3 regions of the Chryseobacterium vaccae genome follow, and region 2 is predicted to be linked to each of the others. Evidence: riboswitches for the same ligand, from Rfam matches in the RefSeq annotation. Region 2 holds a riboswitch; each other region holds the start of a gene.
What was found. Region 2 has a riboswitch for cobalamin ahead of FW768_RS09190 (TonB-dependent receptor plug domain-containing protein). Riboswitches for the same ligand answer to the same signal wherever they lie in the genome.
Positions count from the first base shown of each region.

Region 1: another riboswitch for cobalamin. It lies ahead of metE (5-methyltetrahydropteroyltriglutamate--homocysteine S-methyltransferase); the one in region 2 lies ahead of FW768_RS09190 (TonB-dependent receptor plug domain-containing protein).
Region 3: another riboswitch for cobalamin. It lies ahead of FW768_RS22015 (acyl-CoA thioesterase); the one in region 2 lies ahead of FW768_RS09190 (TonB-dependent receptor plug domain-containing protein).

Region 1 covers NZ_VSWH01000001.1:951,473-957,394, forward strand. Annotated here, with positions in the region: gene FW768_RS04370 (hypothetical protein) at 18-677, shown strand; gene FW768_RS04375 (Lrp/AsnC family transcriptional regulator) at 696-1,157, opposite strand; cobalamin riboswitch at 1,313-1,498, shown strand; gene metE (5-methyltetrahydropteroyltriglutamate--homocysteine S-methyltransferase) at 1,678-4,017, shown strand; gene FW768_RS04385 (HNH endonuclease) at 4,261-5,274, shown strand; gene FW768_RS04390 (KTSC domain-containing protein) at 5,497-5,922, shown strand, end outside.
Region 2 covers NZ_VSWH01000001.1:2,030,271-2,036,192, forward strand. Annotated here, with positions in the region: gene FW768_RS09170 (tetratricopeptide repeat protein) at 1-336, opposite strand, end outside; gene FW768_RS09175 (DUF2752 domain-containing protein) at 367-645, opposite strand; gene namA (NADPH dehydrogenase NamA) at 781-1,833, opposite strand; gene cdd (cytidine deaminase) at 1,937-2,419, shown strand; cobalamin riboswitch at 3,088-3,263, shown strand; gene FW768_RS09190 (TonB-dependent receptor plug domain-containing protein) at 3,296-5,137, shown strand; gene FW768_RS09195 (YncE family protein) at 5,151-5,922, shown strand, end outside.
Region 3 covers NZ_VSWH01000001.1:4,795,497-4,801,418, reverse strand. Annotated here, with positions in the region: gene FW768_RS22035 (endonuclease MutS2) at 1-242, shown strand, start outside; gene FW768_RS22030 (GEVED domain-containing protein) at 573-1,643, opposite strand; gene FW768_RS22025 (ATP-binding cassette domain-containing protein) at 2,039-2,707, shown strand; gene FW768_RS22020 (hypothetical protein) at 2,740-3,537, shown strand; cobalamin riboswitch at 3,590-3,770, shown strand; gene FW768_RS22015 (acyl-CoA thioesterase) at 3,885-4,268, shown strand; gene FW768_RS22010 (MutS-related protein) at 4,288-5,769, opposite strand; gene FW768_RS22005 (T9SS type A sorting domain-containing protein) at 5,913-5,922, opposite strand, start outside.

The DNA.
Region 1 (5,922 bases), 1.1 Mb from region 2:
TTAAAAACGAAACCTGTATGAACACTGTAAAGAGAATTTCTCCTGTTTTATCAGCCTTCTTACTGCTCTATTTTTTATACCAGCTGAAAGATATGCCGGGAGGGGGTTTGTTTTCGGGAATATTTGTTTCTGTCGTTATACTGGTTATGGTTATAGGGCTGATTTTGTTTCTGTCCTTTATATTGAGCCTTATATTCCGCAAAACTAAATTTATATCAATTGTTTTTTTAACATCAATTCCTGTTTTAATAGTTTCATGTTATAAACTATATTCCCCAACCTTAAAAATTATTGTTCCCAAAGGATATTCCGGAGAAATCAATCTTGTGCTTTCAAAACTCAGTAAAAATGAATTAACAGTTGACTCTAACGGAATCGGGTATATTACCCAATGGACTTTTGATAAAACCTATACCCGTCCGGAAGTTTATGATACAGAAGGTAAAAATCTGGACAACCGTCTTATCAGCTATGATAAAAACAAGTTCTGGGGACAATCCTTCGGTGGAGGAAATACCATTAAAAGCCTGAGCTTTGAGATCAATAAAGATTCAACAGAATTGCCGCTACGGAGTTTTAAAGTTTCTGATTGGCTGCGAAAAGTCGATATGAATAAAGTTTATCTTGAACATCCGGAGCAACCTGTAGAAAATATTCTGGAAGTCAGGAGCAAATAATATTGTCCTTTATAATATTTATATGGAAACCCCATGGGTATTTTTTACCTCCGCCATTACAAAAGTACTGTGTGTGCTTCCGATAGAATCTACCGATCCCAATGTATTGAAGACAAAATCCTGATAATGTTTCATATCCCTTACCTGAACTTTCAGCAGGAAATCGAAATCGCCGGAGATATTGTAACATTCCGCTACTTCTTCAATATTAAGGATGTCTTTTACAAACTTATTTCCGACAGCTCTGTCATGAATTTTCAGCTTAATCTGGCAGAAAACCGTAAAACCCCTGTTCAGCTTTTCAGCTTCCAGAACAGCTGCATAATGCTTGATATAACCTTCCTGTTCTAATCTTTTGACCCGTTCAAAAACAGGTGACGGAGACAGGTTAATTTCTTTTGCCAGCTCTTTAACGGTCAGTTTTGCATTCTTTTGCAGGATTCTCAGCAACTGAAGATCCTTTTCATCAAGTCTTTCCACAGGATAATATTCTTTTTACGGTCATTTTTTTCAAAAATACAGAATATTCAGCTTTATAATAAGATCAATTCAAAATATTATTCTAAATTTTCAAAATACAGCCAATCAATTATCTTAATTCTATATCTTTATCCCCTATTTTGTTCTTTATAATACTTCATCAAAACGGAAGAGGTTTTACGTAGCGTAGATTAATAGGGAATCGTGTGAAAATCACGAGCTGTCGCGCAACTGTAAGCAGCATACCAAAGGTTTCTGTCCCAGCATATCCACTGCCAAAAGCGGGAAGGATGACAGATGCCGCTGCAAGCCAGGAGACCTGCCTGTTCCGGATTGACAATGCTTCCGCGGTCTGAAGCTTTGGGTCATACAGATGATACTTTGAACGTATTCTACCGTTAACAGGAAAATTACGTCCTTTTTGTATCTCTGCGTTTCCTTTATTTTCTTTCCGCGGCGGCATAGCGAAGCATTCAAAAGAGCTTTTAAACCATTGTTTAATTTAAAAGTTTGAAAGAAAATGCAAACACACCTACTTGGCTGCCCGCGTATTGGCAGCAACAGAGAACTCAAAAAAGCCTGTGAACAATATTGGGCAGGTAAAACATCATTGCAACAATTGCTGGAAACCGGGGAAACCATCAGCCAAGCCAACTGGACAATCCAGCAGGAAGCAGGCATCGATCTTATTCCGTGTAATGATTTTTCGTATTATGATCAGATATTGGATATGACGCTTACCGTTGGAGCCATTCCGGAACGTTATCAGGCTATTGCTTCTGAAGAATCTTACTCAGAGCTTGATCTTTACTTTGCTATGGCCAGAGGCTATCAGAAAAACGGTCTGGACATCACTGCCATGGAAATGACCAAATGGTTTGACACCAATTATCATTATATCGTTCCTGAATTCAGGAAAAACCAGAATTTCAGATTATTTTCCGATAAAATCATCAAAGAATTTATCCGTGCCAAACAATCCGGGATTAATGCGAAACCTGTCATTATCGGATTGGTTACTTACCTGCTTTTGGGTAAAGAAAAAGAAGAAGATTTCGACAAATTGGATCTGGCTCAAAATCTTTTGCCTGTTTATATTGAAATTTTAAAAGAGCTAGAACACCACGGTGCAGAATACATTCAGTTTGATGAACCGTTCCTCGGTTTGGATTTAAATGAAAAAGCAAAAGAAACGTATCACTATATTTATGGTGAAATCAGAAAACAGTTTCCGGATCTTAAACTGATCATTGCCTCTTATTTTGAAGGATTAAAAGACAATCTTTCTCTGGCTTCTTCCCTTCCGACAGATGTTTTGCATATTGATTTAGTGCGCTGTCCTGAGCAGTTGGATGACGTTTTACAGGCAATTCCTACCACATTAAGCCTTTCTCTTGGAGTTGTGGACGGAAGAAATATCTGGAAAAACGATTTTGAAAGATCGCTTCACTGGATTAAAAAAGCGGTCAGTGAAATCGGATCAGAACGGGTCTTTATTGCGCCTTCCTGTTCGCTCCTCCATGTTCCTTTCGATCTTGACTCGGAAACTAATGAAGAAGTTTTGTCTCCTGAAATTAAACAATGGATGGCTTTTGCCAAACAAAAGATTGGAGAAATCGCTGTTTTGAAAAAGCTAGCTTCAGAAAATCCGGATTATCATACTTTGCAGGTATTAGCTGAAAACAGGAAAGCACTGGAAAACCGTAAAGTATCAACGCTTATTCATCATCAGGAAGTTAAAGACCGCATTTCCGTAACCACTGAAGCAGATGCACAGAGAAATAATCCGTTCAACATCAGAAAAGAAGTCCAACAGAAAGTCCTTCAACTTCCATTGTTCCCAACAACAACCATTGGCTCGTTTCCTCAGACCAAAGAAGTAAGAAGCTGGAGAGCGAAATTCAAAAAAGGGGAACTCACTGCCGGACATTACGATGAACTACTGAAAAAAGAAACGGAAAGAACAATCCGCTGGCAGGAAAAGACAGGAATTGATGTACTCGTTCACGGAGAATTTGAGCGGAATGATATGGTGGAATATTTCGGAGAACAGCTTTCCGGATTTGCCTTCACTCAAAACGGTTGGGTACAAAGCTACGGAAGCCGGTGTGTAAAACCGCCTGTTATTTATGGAGATGTCCACCGACTTCATCCTATGACCGTTTATTGGTCACAATATGCCCAATCATTAACTACGAAATGGGTAAAAGGAATGCTGACAGGTCCTGTAACCATCCTTCAATGGTCTTTTGTACGGGATGATCAGCCCCGTTCTCTTACCTGCAAACAAATTGCTCTGGCTATCCGTGATGAGGTAACCGATCTGGAGAAAGCAGGCATCAGGGTTATCCAAATTGATGAACCCGCCATTCGTGAAGGTCTTCCGTTGAGGAAATCCGACTGGCAAAGTTACCTGAAATGGGCAGTAGAAGCCTTTAGAATTTCTGCCAGCGGCGTGGAAGATGCTACTCAGATTCATACGCATATGTGCTATTCTGAATTTAATGACATTATCCAGAATATTGCGGATATGGATGCCGATGTAATCACCATAGAATGTTCCAGAAGCCAGATGGAACTGCTGCATGCCTTTGCTGATTTCAAATATCCGAATGAGATCGGTCCAGGAGTTTATGATATTCATTCTCCAAGAGTTCCGTCCAAAGAAGAAATGGTAGAATTGTTGAATAAGGCACAAGCCGTAATTCCGGCACAGCAGCTTTGGGTAAACCCTGACTGTGGTCTGAAAACAAGACACTGGGATGAAACGGAAAAGGCTCTGATTGCCATGGTGGGGGCTGCAAAGGAAGCGAGTGCGGAGTATGTGGCAAGGGAGAAACTAGGGAATCATTGGTTTTAGGTTTTGGCTAAAGCCGAAGGATTTTTTGTTTTTTTGGGAGCGGGCTAAAGCCCGCTCCTATTGAATAAAGTGGGCCTTTATATTGGTTTATCTCGGAATATTATTGATATGTCAGATTATCAGGAGAATTATTCATTTTAGATAAAATAGAGACCGAACTCTTGTTTTCAATTGATTGGGGTTTAAAAAATTCATCTTGTTTGTAAATAAATAAAAAATTATTAGTTTCGTTTTAAAAATCTAATGACTAATTATTTTAATCAAATCTGTGAATTCAGGCAAAATAATCCTATTGTAAAAAGCCAAACCATAAAGACCGACAATCCTATTTTAAATAATGTAAAAAAAGCTCTTAATAATTTTAAACTTGAATTAGAAGAAAAATATCAAAATTTTGAGGGTACAAATTTAACAATAGAGGTATCTCAAGGTGCAGCAAACTTCCCCCATGTAACCCATGTGTGTATTCTTCCTCCCAACCAAAAAGTATCAGATGGAATATATGTAGCGATTTGTTTCGATAAATTTGGAAAAGGCGCTGTAGTAGGTTGCGCAGAATCAAAAACTAATCCTAAAGGTTTAAACATAACTATAAGAAAATCAAAAAGTCTTTCTCCTAAAATTGATGTCGACGGTGGTAGTGATAGAACTAAATATAACAATGTATTTGAAAATCCTAAGGAATTTTATTATGAATTAAAAGACGACGATGCCTTACTTAGTCATATCAATAAGTCTTTAAGCTTATGTCTTTATAATTTAGGGTTAATAAAAGCCTCTGATTATCTACAAACTAACGATTATCTAACTTCATTTATTAACGAGAAAGAAATTGAACCATTCAATTTTAATAACATAGAAGATGACAGAAAAAGAATGGCTGTTCAAATTTATGCTAGAAGAGGACAAAGAAAATTCAGAGAAAAACTTCTTGAGATTTATAATCAAAAATGTGCAATCACTCAATGTGAAATTGTTGAAATGTTAGAAGCGGCTCATATCTATTCTTTTAAAGGAACAGAAACGAATAAGGTTCCTAATGGTATCTTGCTACGATCTGATATTCATACATTGTTTGATTTAGGATTAATTAGTATAAATCCTGAAAATTATACGATTCAAGTGAGTAATAAAATTCTCCATGACAAATATTATGCTAAGTTACATCAAACTAAAATTATTTTACCAGGAAAAAAGGAATATTATCCCAATATAGATTCACTAAAGAATCATTTTGAAAATATTTTTGAAAAATAAACAATAAGATATACACCGGCATAGAATGGCACTATAAAAGACTCATCATGACTCATAGAAAATAATCTGCTATCTCCATACACGTTAAAATAGTATTATATACTCCTATTGTCTGCATATAAATTTTCAGTTTCTGATTATTAAATAAATTAATACTGAATAAGTTATGATTTTTACAATTTAAAAGCTTAATTTTGCACCCCGAAATAAGGACCATACATTATGAAAAAACTGGGCGAGCACAGAAAGCTTTTAGGAGTTGATAAAACCGTTACTTTAAAGGAGTTAAAAACTATTTACAGAAATACGATGAAGGATACTCATCCTGATAAATTTATCAATGATGAAGCCGGAAAATTAGAAGCAGAGGAAAAAAGCAAATCGGTGATTGAAGCCTATCATTTTCTGGTGAGCATCAATCCTGAAACGCAGGAAAAATACAAAGAAGAATATACGGAGACCATCACAAAGTCCAATATTCAGGATTTCTTTCTTGAAAAATCGGTTCTGACAGTACAGCATTTGAACGGAAATATGTATGAATACATTGGTGTTCCGAGAAATACCTACATTAAAATGGTTAATTCTGATTCTCCAAGCCGTTTTGCAAGAAGACATATTTATGGAAGTTTTATCTACAGAAAGTCC
Region 2 (5,922 bases):
TTGGAATATACATTTTATAAATGCCCTGTATTCTCTATAATGGTTTGTTGTATCCAACTCAACAGCTTTATCCAGATAGGTCATTCCCAGTTCATATTTTCTCTGTTTGAATAGAGGCATTGCTTTCTGCTGCCATAAAAAGGCTTCTTTGGGCAGAAAAACGAGAATAGAATCCAGATACAGTTGATGCTGAACAGAAAACAAAGCCACCTTAGCATCTTCTTTTATCAGATTCAAAACTATTTTCTTTTGGGTATCATCCAACCCTTTCATCATGTTCCCGATTTGTGAAAATAATAATGCCGGAAACAGAATTAATACAAGAAGAATTTTCATAATGATGTAATTAAAACCTCAGCAATACAATTAATGATGCTTATAAACATACGCAGCAATGATAATAACCAGATTAACGGCTGCCATGCTCATTAAGGTGGTACCGTATTTTCTTTTCCGGTCAATAAAACTCAGACCTAGCGTAAAAAAGAACATCAGCAAAGTATATATTGCTGGATAGGTGTGAAAAGCTTCAGAAAATTCTCCCTGAAATACCAATGCGGCTGCTCTCTGGGCCCCACAGCCCAAACATTCAAACCCCAGATATTTTTTGATGGGACAGGTCAGCATAAAGTCTTCTATGTTCATATCATTTCCATAGTAATTAAAAAAATCTGCGTAATCTGCCCAATCAGCGAGCGTAAAAAATCTCTCGCTGATCTGCTGATTTTAATATATACCGAGCTTCTGTTGAAAAGTTTTCCATCGGTTTTTCATCTCCTATCAGGAAGAAATTTTTGCTCTGGAATATTGATGCGGAAAAAAACATTCTTCTTTCATTTCAAAAGCTCCCTGTACTGCGATGTAAGGGTTCCTCAAGATCTCCCTGGCTACAAATATGAGGTCTGCTTCTCCTTTCTGAAGAATTTCTTCAGCCTGATCCGGTGTGGTAATTAATCCGACAGCACCAGTTTTTACTTCAGCTTCATTTCTTACCTGGGAAGAAAACGGAACCTGATACCCGTTAAAAACAGAGATTTTCGCTCCATGGATATTTCCTCCGCTGGAAACATCAACAAGATCAACAGAATGTTCTTTTAACACTTTAGCCAATTGAACGCTGTCTTCAATATTCCAGCCATTTTCTGCGTATTCGGTTCCGGAAATCCTGACAAAAAGAGCCGTATTTGCGCCCAGTTCTTCATTCACAGCGTCTACGATGTCTACTAAAAACCGGATTCTGTTTTCAAAACTTCCGCCATATTCATCTGTTCTTATATTGGAAAGCGGTGACAGAAACTGATGGATCAGATATCCATGCGCTCCATGGATTTCTATGATATCAAAACCTGCTTTTACCGCTCTTTTGGCAGCCTCTTTAAAATTCTGTACCTGCTGTTTAACCTCATCAGTAGTCAGAACATGAGGAATTCTTTCTGAAGGATGATAAGGAATCGGGCTCGGAGCCAGCGTTTCCCAACCTTCTTCAAGAGAAATCTGCTGATTATTCCATGTTGAACCTTTTCTTCCTGCATGGGCCAGCTGGATTCCTATTTTACTTTCTGAATGGGTATGAACAAAATCAACGATCTTTTTAAGCTGGTCTACCTGTTCATCATTCCATATTCCTATACATTTATTGGTGATCCTTCCCTGTGGCTCTACTCCGGTAGCTTCTACCATGAGCAGTCCTGTTCCGCCCTGCGCCCTGCTTCCGTAATGTACAAAATGAAAGTCATTGGCCAGTCCGTTTTCACAGGAATACATGCACATTGGTGACATCACCCAACGGTTTTTTACTTCAACGTTTCTGAATTTTATTGGTGTATAAAGCATTTTAATCTTTTGAATTTCAGGTTAATGATCTAATGAGCAAAAAATATTGCCCACCTGATTAAAAAGAACTAATTTTAGCCCCCCTTTTTTAGTCGTACAATATATGAAAAAAGACCTACAGATCAGTTACGAGTATTTTAAAAACAGCAGCGAACTGAGCGATATTGAAAAAAAATTATTCGAAAGAGCCAAGCAGGCCCGCGAAAATGCCTACGCACCTTACTCCCAGTTTCTGGTAGGCTGTTCCGTACTTCTTGAAAACGGAGAAATCTATTCGGGTAACAACCAGGAAAATGCAGCCTTCCCATCAGGATTGTGTGCAGAAAGAACAGCACTTTTCTGGGTAGCCGCCAATTTTCCGGATGTTAAAATAGAAAAGATTTTTGTAGTGGGCGGACCTAAGGAATTTCATGAGAAAAATCCTCCGATCCCACCATGTGGAGCCTGCCGTCAGAGTTTAATAGAATTTGAAACCAAACAGAACGAAAATATAGAACTTTATTTTTCAAGTATGAACGAGGAAGTTTTTAAAGTACATGCGATTAAAGATTTGCTTCCGTTTTATTTTGATTCATCGTTTTTGTAAAAGCTGATAAGAATTTCAAAATCTGGATGGAAGATCTGTTGTTTTTTGCCACGAATTCACTAATAAAGTATCTGTATCTGTGGCAATAAAACTTTTTTAACCACAAAAGATTTTACCGCTTTCATATGAAAGTTTAAAGCTTTACCTATAGAAATTCATTTAAATTCTTGGTGAAAAACCTGATCAATCCGAGAAAATTTCACGCTCGTAGATCATCTGGTTTTGCAGATTTTTAAAGTATCGCTTTTCAAAACCTTCATACATATTGTTCCCACAAATCTCACAGATGACGCAGATCTTTTTCTGGAAAATCTGTGCAATCTGTGGGAAATCTAATTTGTATTACTTCTTTTGATATTTTTTTGTCACGCAAAGCCTTATTCTGGATCCTTTTGATTTTAGGGAGCTAAGGATGGAATCAACTCCGTTGACTCGATGAAGTGGTGGATTAGCCTTCGGCTGTGTTAGCTCTTAAAATATTTGATTGTAAAACGGATGAAAATATTTGATTTTCTTACACCTTAAAACACGATAATAATTAAATTTATTACGATATTATATCAAACCAACAAAAAATTTACGTAATCTATGGGATCTGATAGAATTCTGCCTGTTTTCCCATTTATCGTTTCATCTTTCTGTCCTGTTGTCCAATACATTTAAAAACTTATCTTTGCAAAAATTTTGGTTTCCAGCATATTGGAAATAATAGGGAATTGGGTGAAAAACCCAAACTGTCCCCGCAACTGTAAATCGCAATGAGAGTTTCTGCAACAAACCACTGTTTATACGGGAAGGTGCAGAACGCGAAAGTCAGGAGACCTGCCAGAATACTAACTAAAAACAGATTGCTTTCGGAGGAAAAGTGAAATTAGTATGGATATAAAAAGATCTTTATTACTGCTTTGTTCGTCATATGGCAGCTTTCTTTTAGGACAGGAGAAGGCCATTGATACCATTTATGTATTTGACAACCAGATGAGCAAAGTTAAACTGTTTCATCACGTCAATACGATTACTCCAAAAGATATTGAGAAGAATTCCACTAGTCTTTCTGAGCTTTTACGGTTCCAGTCACAGATTTATATGAAGGAGAATGGCCGTGGTGCTGTTTCTTCACCGTCTTTTCGGGGAACGAGTGCCGGCCACACAGCTTTTGTATGGAACGGAATCAACATCAACTCTGTTTTTTTAGGACAAGGGGATGTGAATAATATTCCGCTTTATGGCTATGACCAGCTTGAAGTGAAAGCAGGAGGAGGAAGTGTACAGTATGGAAGTTCTGCCATTGGCGGCAGTATCCATCTTAATAATAATCTGGAATTCAACAGAGGATTTGGGGCTTCCTTATATTCGGAGGCTGCTTCTTTCGGGACTTATAATAATTTTGTCAAAGCTTCTTACAGCAATGAAAAATTCAGTTTCAAAGCATCGGGCAGCTATGTGATCAGTGAAAATGATTATAAGGTTCCAGAATTTGTAACAGGAAGTTCTCCCTATAATAATCTCAACGGAAAATATTACAATACGGCCTTTAATATTGGGGCTTCCTATAAGATTGCGGACCATCAGACCATTTCATGGCAGAACCAGATCTTCGATGCGTCCCAGCACTACCCTATTTTTGAACCTAACGGAAATAAGACCAAATACAACGCTCAGACTTTAAGAAGTCTTATCTCCTGGGATATTAATACAACGAATCTTTCCAATAGTTTAAAGGCTTCTTATACGGAGGATAATTTCCAGTATTTCGGGGATATTACCCGTCCGAAAACGAGCGGAGCCGAAGGAAAAAATTATATATTCAAGAACGATTTCAATTATTTTATCACTCCAAAGATCAATATCAATGCGATTGGGGAATTCCAGATCAATAAAGGGGAAGGTTATGAATCGGGATTGGATAAGGTCAGTCGAAATGTGGGATCTATAGCAGGTATTATCAGGTATTTTACAACAAAGGATCTCCGTTTTGAAGCCGGTGTAAAGCAGAATTTCATTGAGGATATTTCTTCTCCGCTTCTGTATTCCTTTTCAGGAAAATGGAATGCTTTGAAATGGTATCATGCCGGGATAAGTGTTTCCAAAAACTTCAGATTCCCATCATTTAATGATCTTTACTGGCAGCCCGGCGGAAACCGTGATTTAAAACCGGAAACTTCCATCAACCTCGATATGAACCATGAGTTCCTCTTTGGTAATTTTAAAGTTACCTTGAGTCCCTATTATATGGATATTAAGGATTATATCAACTGGCTTCCGACTCCTTACGGATACTGGGGAGCTTTCAATACCTACAAAGTTGAATCTTATGGTCTGGAAACACAGGCTTCATTCCATAAAAACTGGGGCAAGCACGGGCTAAGACTGAATGCAGGATATACCTATTCTAAATCGGTGAATAAAGAAACCCAGAAACAGATGATGTATGTTCCTTTACACAAAGCTAACGGAACAGCGGAATATCAATATGATTTCCTTAAGGTGTATGTTCAGGGGCTTTTCAACGGTCTTACCTACACGAGTACGGATGAAAGTAAAGCAACATCGCTTGATCCTTATTTCATCCTAAATACCGGAGTTTCCGCAACCTTCCTGAAAAAATATACTTTAGGGGTTAAAGTCAATAATCTTACCGATACTGTGTACCAGACGGTATACTATTATCCTATGCCTAAGAGAAACTACAGTATTTACGCAACCATTAATTTTTAAAACTGAAAATATTATGAAACTACACAAACTTTTATCCCTCTTTTTTGCTTTTACCCTGCTTTTGGGTATCTCTTCCTGTAGCAGTGACAATGATGAGCCTGAAGCATTCTACGGAAACGGCTTTCTGATTGCTAATGAAGGTAAATTTCAGTCTCCTACAGCAGAAGTAACGTTTTTAAGTGCAGACCTTAGTACTCAAAAGGACAATATTTTCTCTTCCAGTAATGGAGTAAAGCTTGGTGATGTTCTTCAGAGCATTACTTTCAATGGTGACAACGCTTATCTTTTGTTAAATAACTCCAACAGAATACAAATAGTTAACCGGGGGAGTTTTAAAGCAAAAGGTGAAATTACCACAGAACTTGTTGCCCCTCGTTATATGGCTTTTGCCAATAACAGTATTTATGTAACCAATGATAAGTTCGGAGGTGATAAATATGTAAGTGTTTATAGGATATCAGACCACGCTTTCATCAAAAAAATCCCTGTTACTGCGGGTGCTGCTGAAAGAATTGTAGAGGCTGGGAATAAGATTTTTGTACAAAATGCTTCGTACGGATACGGAAATAAGATCACTTATATCAATACTTTCACGAATGAAGTTCAGGATGTTATTGAACTTCCTAACGGAAATATCACTAAAATGATTGCCAACGACCAAAACGTTTATGCTGTTGCTGCAGGTACTACAGATTCTTATATCTATCAGATCTCCAATACAGGATCTGTAACGAAGACTACCACTTTAACAGGTATTGCAGACGCAAAGAACCTTGAGATCTCAA
Region 3 (5,922 bases), 2.8 Mb from region 2:
AAAGAAAGATCACCCAGCAGCTTAAAAAGGAAGAGGTTATCGAAAAGATTGCTGAAACTAATGAAAAGCTTGAGGAACAACGTAAAAGCGACCGTGCCATCTGGCTGAAAGTAGGACAGCGTGTACGAATCACTGGAAGTACCAGTGTAGGAACGATTGAGAAAATTTCCAGAAATAAAGTAATCGTAAACTACGGAACTTTTAAAACCACGATTGATTCAGAGGAACTGGAAAGAATTTAATGAGGAGAATCCTTGCCAAGATAAAGAACAGCACTGAATTTCAGTGCTGTTTTTATTTTTTAAACCATTAGGGTTCTGTTAAGAGTATGTGATAAATTCCTAAATTTGATTTTTTGTATTACATTCAAATCGTTGTTTAATTCACATTCTTTGTATTTTTCCTAAAGCAAAGATCATTTTTGAAACTGCTGATTTTAAGAGTTAAGATGAATTAAAGAAAAAATCATTTTTTTTATAAGCTAAAGATCTTAACGTGAAACCCGGCTTAATTCTAAAAACCTTAAAGAAATTTAAGGGTTAAAAATAAAATTCTTCAATTTAAACAAAATCTTATTTCTTTATAAATTTCAGGCGGGTTGTATGATCTTTGTCTTTTAATTGCAGGAAATAGACTCCTTTTGTAAGCCGGCTGATTGTAATTGTATTTCCTGAGACTTTCCCTTCAGCTGCTTTTTGTCCTGTTGCCGTATAAATTTCATATGATGCATTATCTGAAGACAATCCATCGATATTCAGAATGTCTGAAGCCGGGTTAGGATACATATTCAATTCATTTGACTTTACGTTTTCATTGACAGACAGTGAAGTATTGGTTAAATTTACTCCGTAATCTTCCACCTCTCCGTAAGTGAATGTTCCGCAAGCGTTTGAAGGCTGTGTCAGGCTGACCATCACTCTCATTGTTACTCCACATTGTGTAATTGCAGCCAAAGAAGGAACCGCAAATGAAGAAACGGCAGGAGTTGAAGAGTTAGCAGACTGTGTCATCACTTTTTCAGAGGCTTCAAAAACTCCATTGGCATTAAAATCTATCCAGGCTGTTACATTTACTGTACTTTGCGGAGCTGTCCAACCCAAGGCTACTGCAAGGGTATTGACAGGGCTTCCAACAGACAGCTGTACTCTTCTTGACGAATCATATCGGTAATCAGTATATTGGGAAGGTCCGGAAGAACTGTTCATCTGGGGCACTCCTCCGTAAGGAATGACTGTAACATTAGAGATATGCATAATACTTGAATCTGTAGATCCTGTGGAACAGTAATTAAGCCCTGTATAAAAAAATACAGAAGCTGAAAAAGGGGTATTTCCATCAGCAACCTGAACTTCGTAGGCCGTACAGGGGGTAAGAGAGGTAATCTGATAAGCAGCAGCTCCGGAAGTGACTACCGCCATTACCCATACAGAGTTACCTACAGGTCTGAATCTCACGTTATAACTGGTCGCGCCAGGTACCGGATCCCAGGTGACATCTGCTGAGGTTGCTCCGATATTAGATACCATAACATTAACAGGTGTTTTGAAGCTGTTTACGAAAATATCTTTTCCGGTAATTTTTGCGGCCTGAAGCAGCATTGTTCCTGTAGAAAGCAGGAGCATAAAAAGTAGTTTTTTTCTCATAGTCAATGGTTATTGAATTTTCACCTTAAAATTACACTAAAAAATCAAATATTTTTACATTTTTTAAAGCATGGGTCCTATATTATGGTTATATACAGACACTTTTCTTTGTATTTTTGAAATATGGATAAAAACATCAGGGTTCTCTGGATCTTTTATTACAAACTTCTGTTTCCGGCGGTATTATTTTCTCTGCTGGTTTGTTTTTTAAGTGGATTCAGCATTGGAAATTTCGGACTATGTTTTCTATTGATTCTTCCCCTGCTTCATTTTTTCATCTATGAAATAAGGTTAAAAGGTGAATATTTCTTTTATGCGAACTTTGGATTTTCAAGAATATTCCTCTGGGTCTTCACTTTATCATTAAGTTTAATTGTAAAAATGCTCTCAGGATTATGGTAAACAGGCTTCATGCAGACAGTATAACCCAATCTTTCGGTACCAAAAAAATTCTTCAGGATGTTTTTCTAAGCTGTGAAACCGGGAAAATCTCAGGAATTATCGGCCCGGCGGGCGGAGGAAAGTCTACGCTGCTCCAGATCATGTTCGGAACAATAAAAGGTGATACCCAGTTTATTAAATATAATGACACCATTCTCAAAACCCTGTCTGACCGGAAAAGCAGAATTGCTTACCTGCCTCAGCGTACTTTTTTCCTTCCGAAAAATATCAGGATAAAAAACTTAATTTCACTGTTCTGTAATGAAGAAAATAGGGAAAAACTTTATCATCTTAATATGATGAAACCCTTTTTAGAGGAGACAACCAGGGATCTTTCCGGGGGAGAAAAAAGAATCGTAGAAACACTACTTATCCTCTATTCTGAAGCTGATTTTATTTTGCTGGATGAACCTTTCAGCGGGATTTCTCCTAAATTCTGTGATGAAATGGAAAGAATCATCAAAAGGCAGTCAGCCTATAAAGGCATTATTATTTCTGATCACAATTATGAACCTCTATTCAGGATGGCTGATGATATTTACTTTCTCGCCCAAACCTATTTGAGAAAAATCAAAGATTTTGAAGAACTGAAACAATTTAATTATCTTCCGAAAAGTTTTTAATTTATATATTTGAGGGTCAAAAAAATTTCATCATGATTTCTGTAAACAAGGCATTGTATCTCTCCGCTTTCAGTATTTTTTCTTTAGCATTTGTTAAAGGGCAGAATAAAGTTCCTTTCGGTGTTGTAAAAGCTGAGGAAGGTTATGCCAATGTACGTGTACACAAAGAGGATTACAGAAAGATTGTAGATAAGATCCGTATGCGTAAAGGGGACGTGTTTGTTTATGTAAAACCGGCTCCGGGAGAAACGGAATGGATCTGGATTAAATATCCTGAAAAACAAGATGATGATAAACCTTTTGTAAGGTATGAAACCCTTGACAAAGAAGGAATGGTAAACAAAGGACGTATTTCTTTTGTTGATCAGCTTCCTGCTTTTACCCCTACCAAATCTAAAAACGGGAAATCTTTAATTTTCACAGACAACAGCAATCCTAAGATCCCTACCTCTCAAAGAACCAAAGTGGTGATTGATGTATATCCTTCCAACGCAAGCTATCGTAAGCAGGAAAAAGATGCTGACGGAAAAATTCTTACCATTGATAAAGTAAAGCCGTGGGGTATCAAAAATGAAATTCCAGAAGGAATGACTGAAATCAAATCAATCAGAGTACAGCAGCCGGGAAGAGGTTCTGTTTTTGTTCGTGAAGCGATTAAAAATATGTTCCAACCTACCATGGATTTCAACAATATTGGTGTAACCGCTCTTGATAACGACCATATCTATCTCTACATGATTAACGGATCCGGTGAAAACAGGTATACTACCCTCTGGACGATCAAGGAAGGAAGGGTAATGAGCCAGATCATTTATAATAATCCGGAATAATTGCTGTTTTTCTCTGTATTATCCTTATTTTTGCAACTGAAAAAGTTTTGTACTTATTCATCATAGAAACTGGTTCTGCTTTACGCAGATTAAAAGGGAACCGTGTGGAAATCACGGACTGTCGCGCAACTGTAAGTAACTGAATTTTTTATCAAAAGATCCACTGTGCAGGGCACGGGAAGGAGATAAAAGATGTTACAAGTCAGGAGACCTGCCTTTTCTTTAAACAAAAAACTTTCGCGATTTGAAGTTTATTGATCCGATGAATTGTTTCAGGAATTCCTATGATTCCTGTTATTGTTCTGTTGTTTTAATTTATTTCATCTCGCTTTAATTAATAATGAAATATGACTACAGAAGAAAGAATTGAAGCATCCGAAACCAGGATTTTTAAAGCGGTTTTCCCCAACACTACGAATCATTATGATACTCTTTTCGGAGGTACGGCCATGCAGCTGATGGATGAGGTAGCTTTTATTACGGCAACCCGTTTTGCCCGTAAAAGAGTGGTCACGGTAAGCAGCGACAAAATTGATTTTAAAAAGCCTATTCCTGCCGGTACGATTGTAGAACTGATCGGAAAAGTATCTTACGTCGGAAAGACCAGTATGAAGGTGAATGTAGAAATCTACACGGAACAGATGTATTCTTACGAAAGAGAAAGAGCAATTGTTGGTGATTTCACTTTTGTAGCGATCGATGAATTCAAGAAACCGATCCGTATTCTATAAAAGCATTCCATTGCCATAATTATTCAAGATAGGTATAGGACTCTTTGATGAGTTCTTCGGGGTACCCGTACATTTTCAAAATTCTTATGGCATTTGGTTTTTGATTGACTCCCTGGTTCAGCTGATAAGTAAACCTCAGTTTATCTTCCTGTATTTCTTCCGAAAAATAGTACAAGGCATAATTATTTTTTTCCAGGAAATGGGCTATTTCCAGATCATGGGTGGTAATGCAGATTAAGTTTCGCTCAGAGTTCATGGCTTTTAAAACAGCTTTACTTATGGCTATTCTTTCTTTGGTTCCCGTACCTTTAAAAATTTCATCAATCAGGATCAGATTAAAACCTTCTTTTTCATTAAAGAAATCTTTGATTCTTAATACTTCTTCCAGATAATAACTTTTGTTTTCATTAATGTCGTCTTTAATTGAAATTGAGGTTAAGATCTTCATGAAAGGAGCTTCATAAGCATCTGCAAAGCAAAATCCGAATAGCTGAGCCATCAGTGCATTAACAGCCAGGCTTCTCATAAAGGTTGTTTTACCGGACATATTTGATCCCGTAAGAACAATACCGGAATCTGAAATATGCAGATCATTTTTCACACAGTCATCAATCAGAGGATGATAAATTTTCTCTGCCTTTATTTCTTTCTTTTCACTGAAAACCGGTCTGCAAACCGTATATTGATGCTTAATTTCAGAGAGGGTTACAGCAGTATCGATTTTACCGATATATTCATAAATTTTCAGCAGATTGTCTTTGGAAGCATTCAGAATATTTACGTTCCTGCTGAATCCGAAAATCTCAAGATTGCAGGTGATCCTGGCAATTTCCAGTAATAACCAGAAAACGATCAGAAACTCATTTTTCGCCAATTGTTGTGCTGCATTTGCCGACCATATGACCCGCACTAATCTTTTGAGATCAATGGTCTTATATTCTTCCGCCAGAGCCTTTGTTTTGCTTATATTTTTCGCTACTATAATGGCAGTATATAATCTGGAAATAATCGCATTGTAATATTCCACATAGCTTTTATTGGCATAATGAAAATAAGCATTGACTAAAAACAAGGGAACAATAAATCCGAGAACAGGCTTCACAAAAATACCGCAGACCAGGATAATACAGAGTAAGGTGAGTGAAAGTTTTGCGTAATTAAGGTATTTCTGATTAATAAAAATTCTGTTTTCAATCAGATCAATGATTTCATAATCATGAAATTTATTCAGTTTTTCGAGTTCTTTCTCAATAATATCCGTTTTATTTTCACTGCAGTAGTCCATGTAATGGTCAAAGAAAGGATCTTTATTTTGAGGGATGATCCTCAGTTTGGAGTAAAAATACTGCCTCCCTATTTTGGATTTTGTCTGATCCAGTTTAAAAAAGAGGAAATCAAGATTTAAATCTTCAGCCGTTTCATCCGGAATATTCTGAAATACTCTATTATCATGGCTTTTAAACAGATAATATTTCCTTATAGAACTTAAATCAAAATCCATTTTTATTTTAATTAGACTTTAAAATAGTTGAATCGTTACAAGGGATTTCTTAAGTAGAAGAGATTATAAATTTTGAGGAAAAAGTTTCGGGCGGCCTCCGGCCGCCCGAAACTCTCTATTAAAATACAAAAAAACAACTGTCGTTATTTTTTG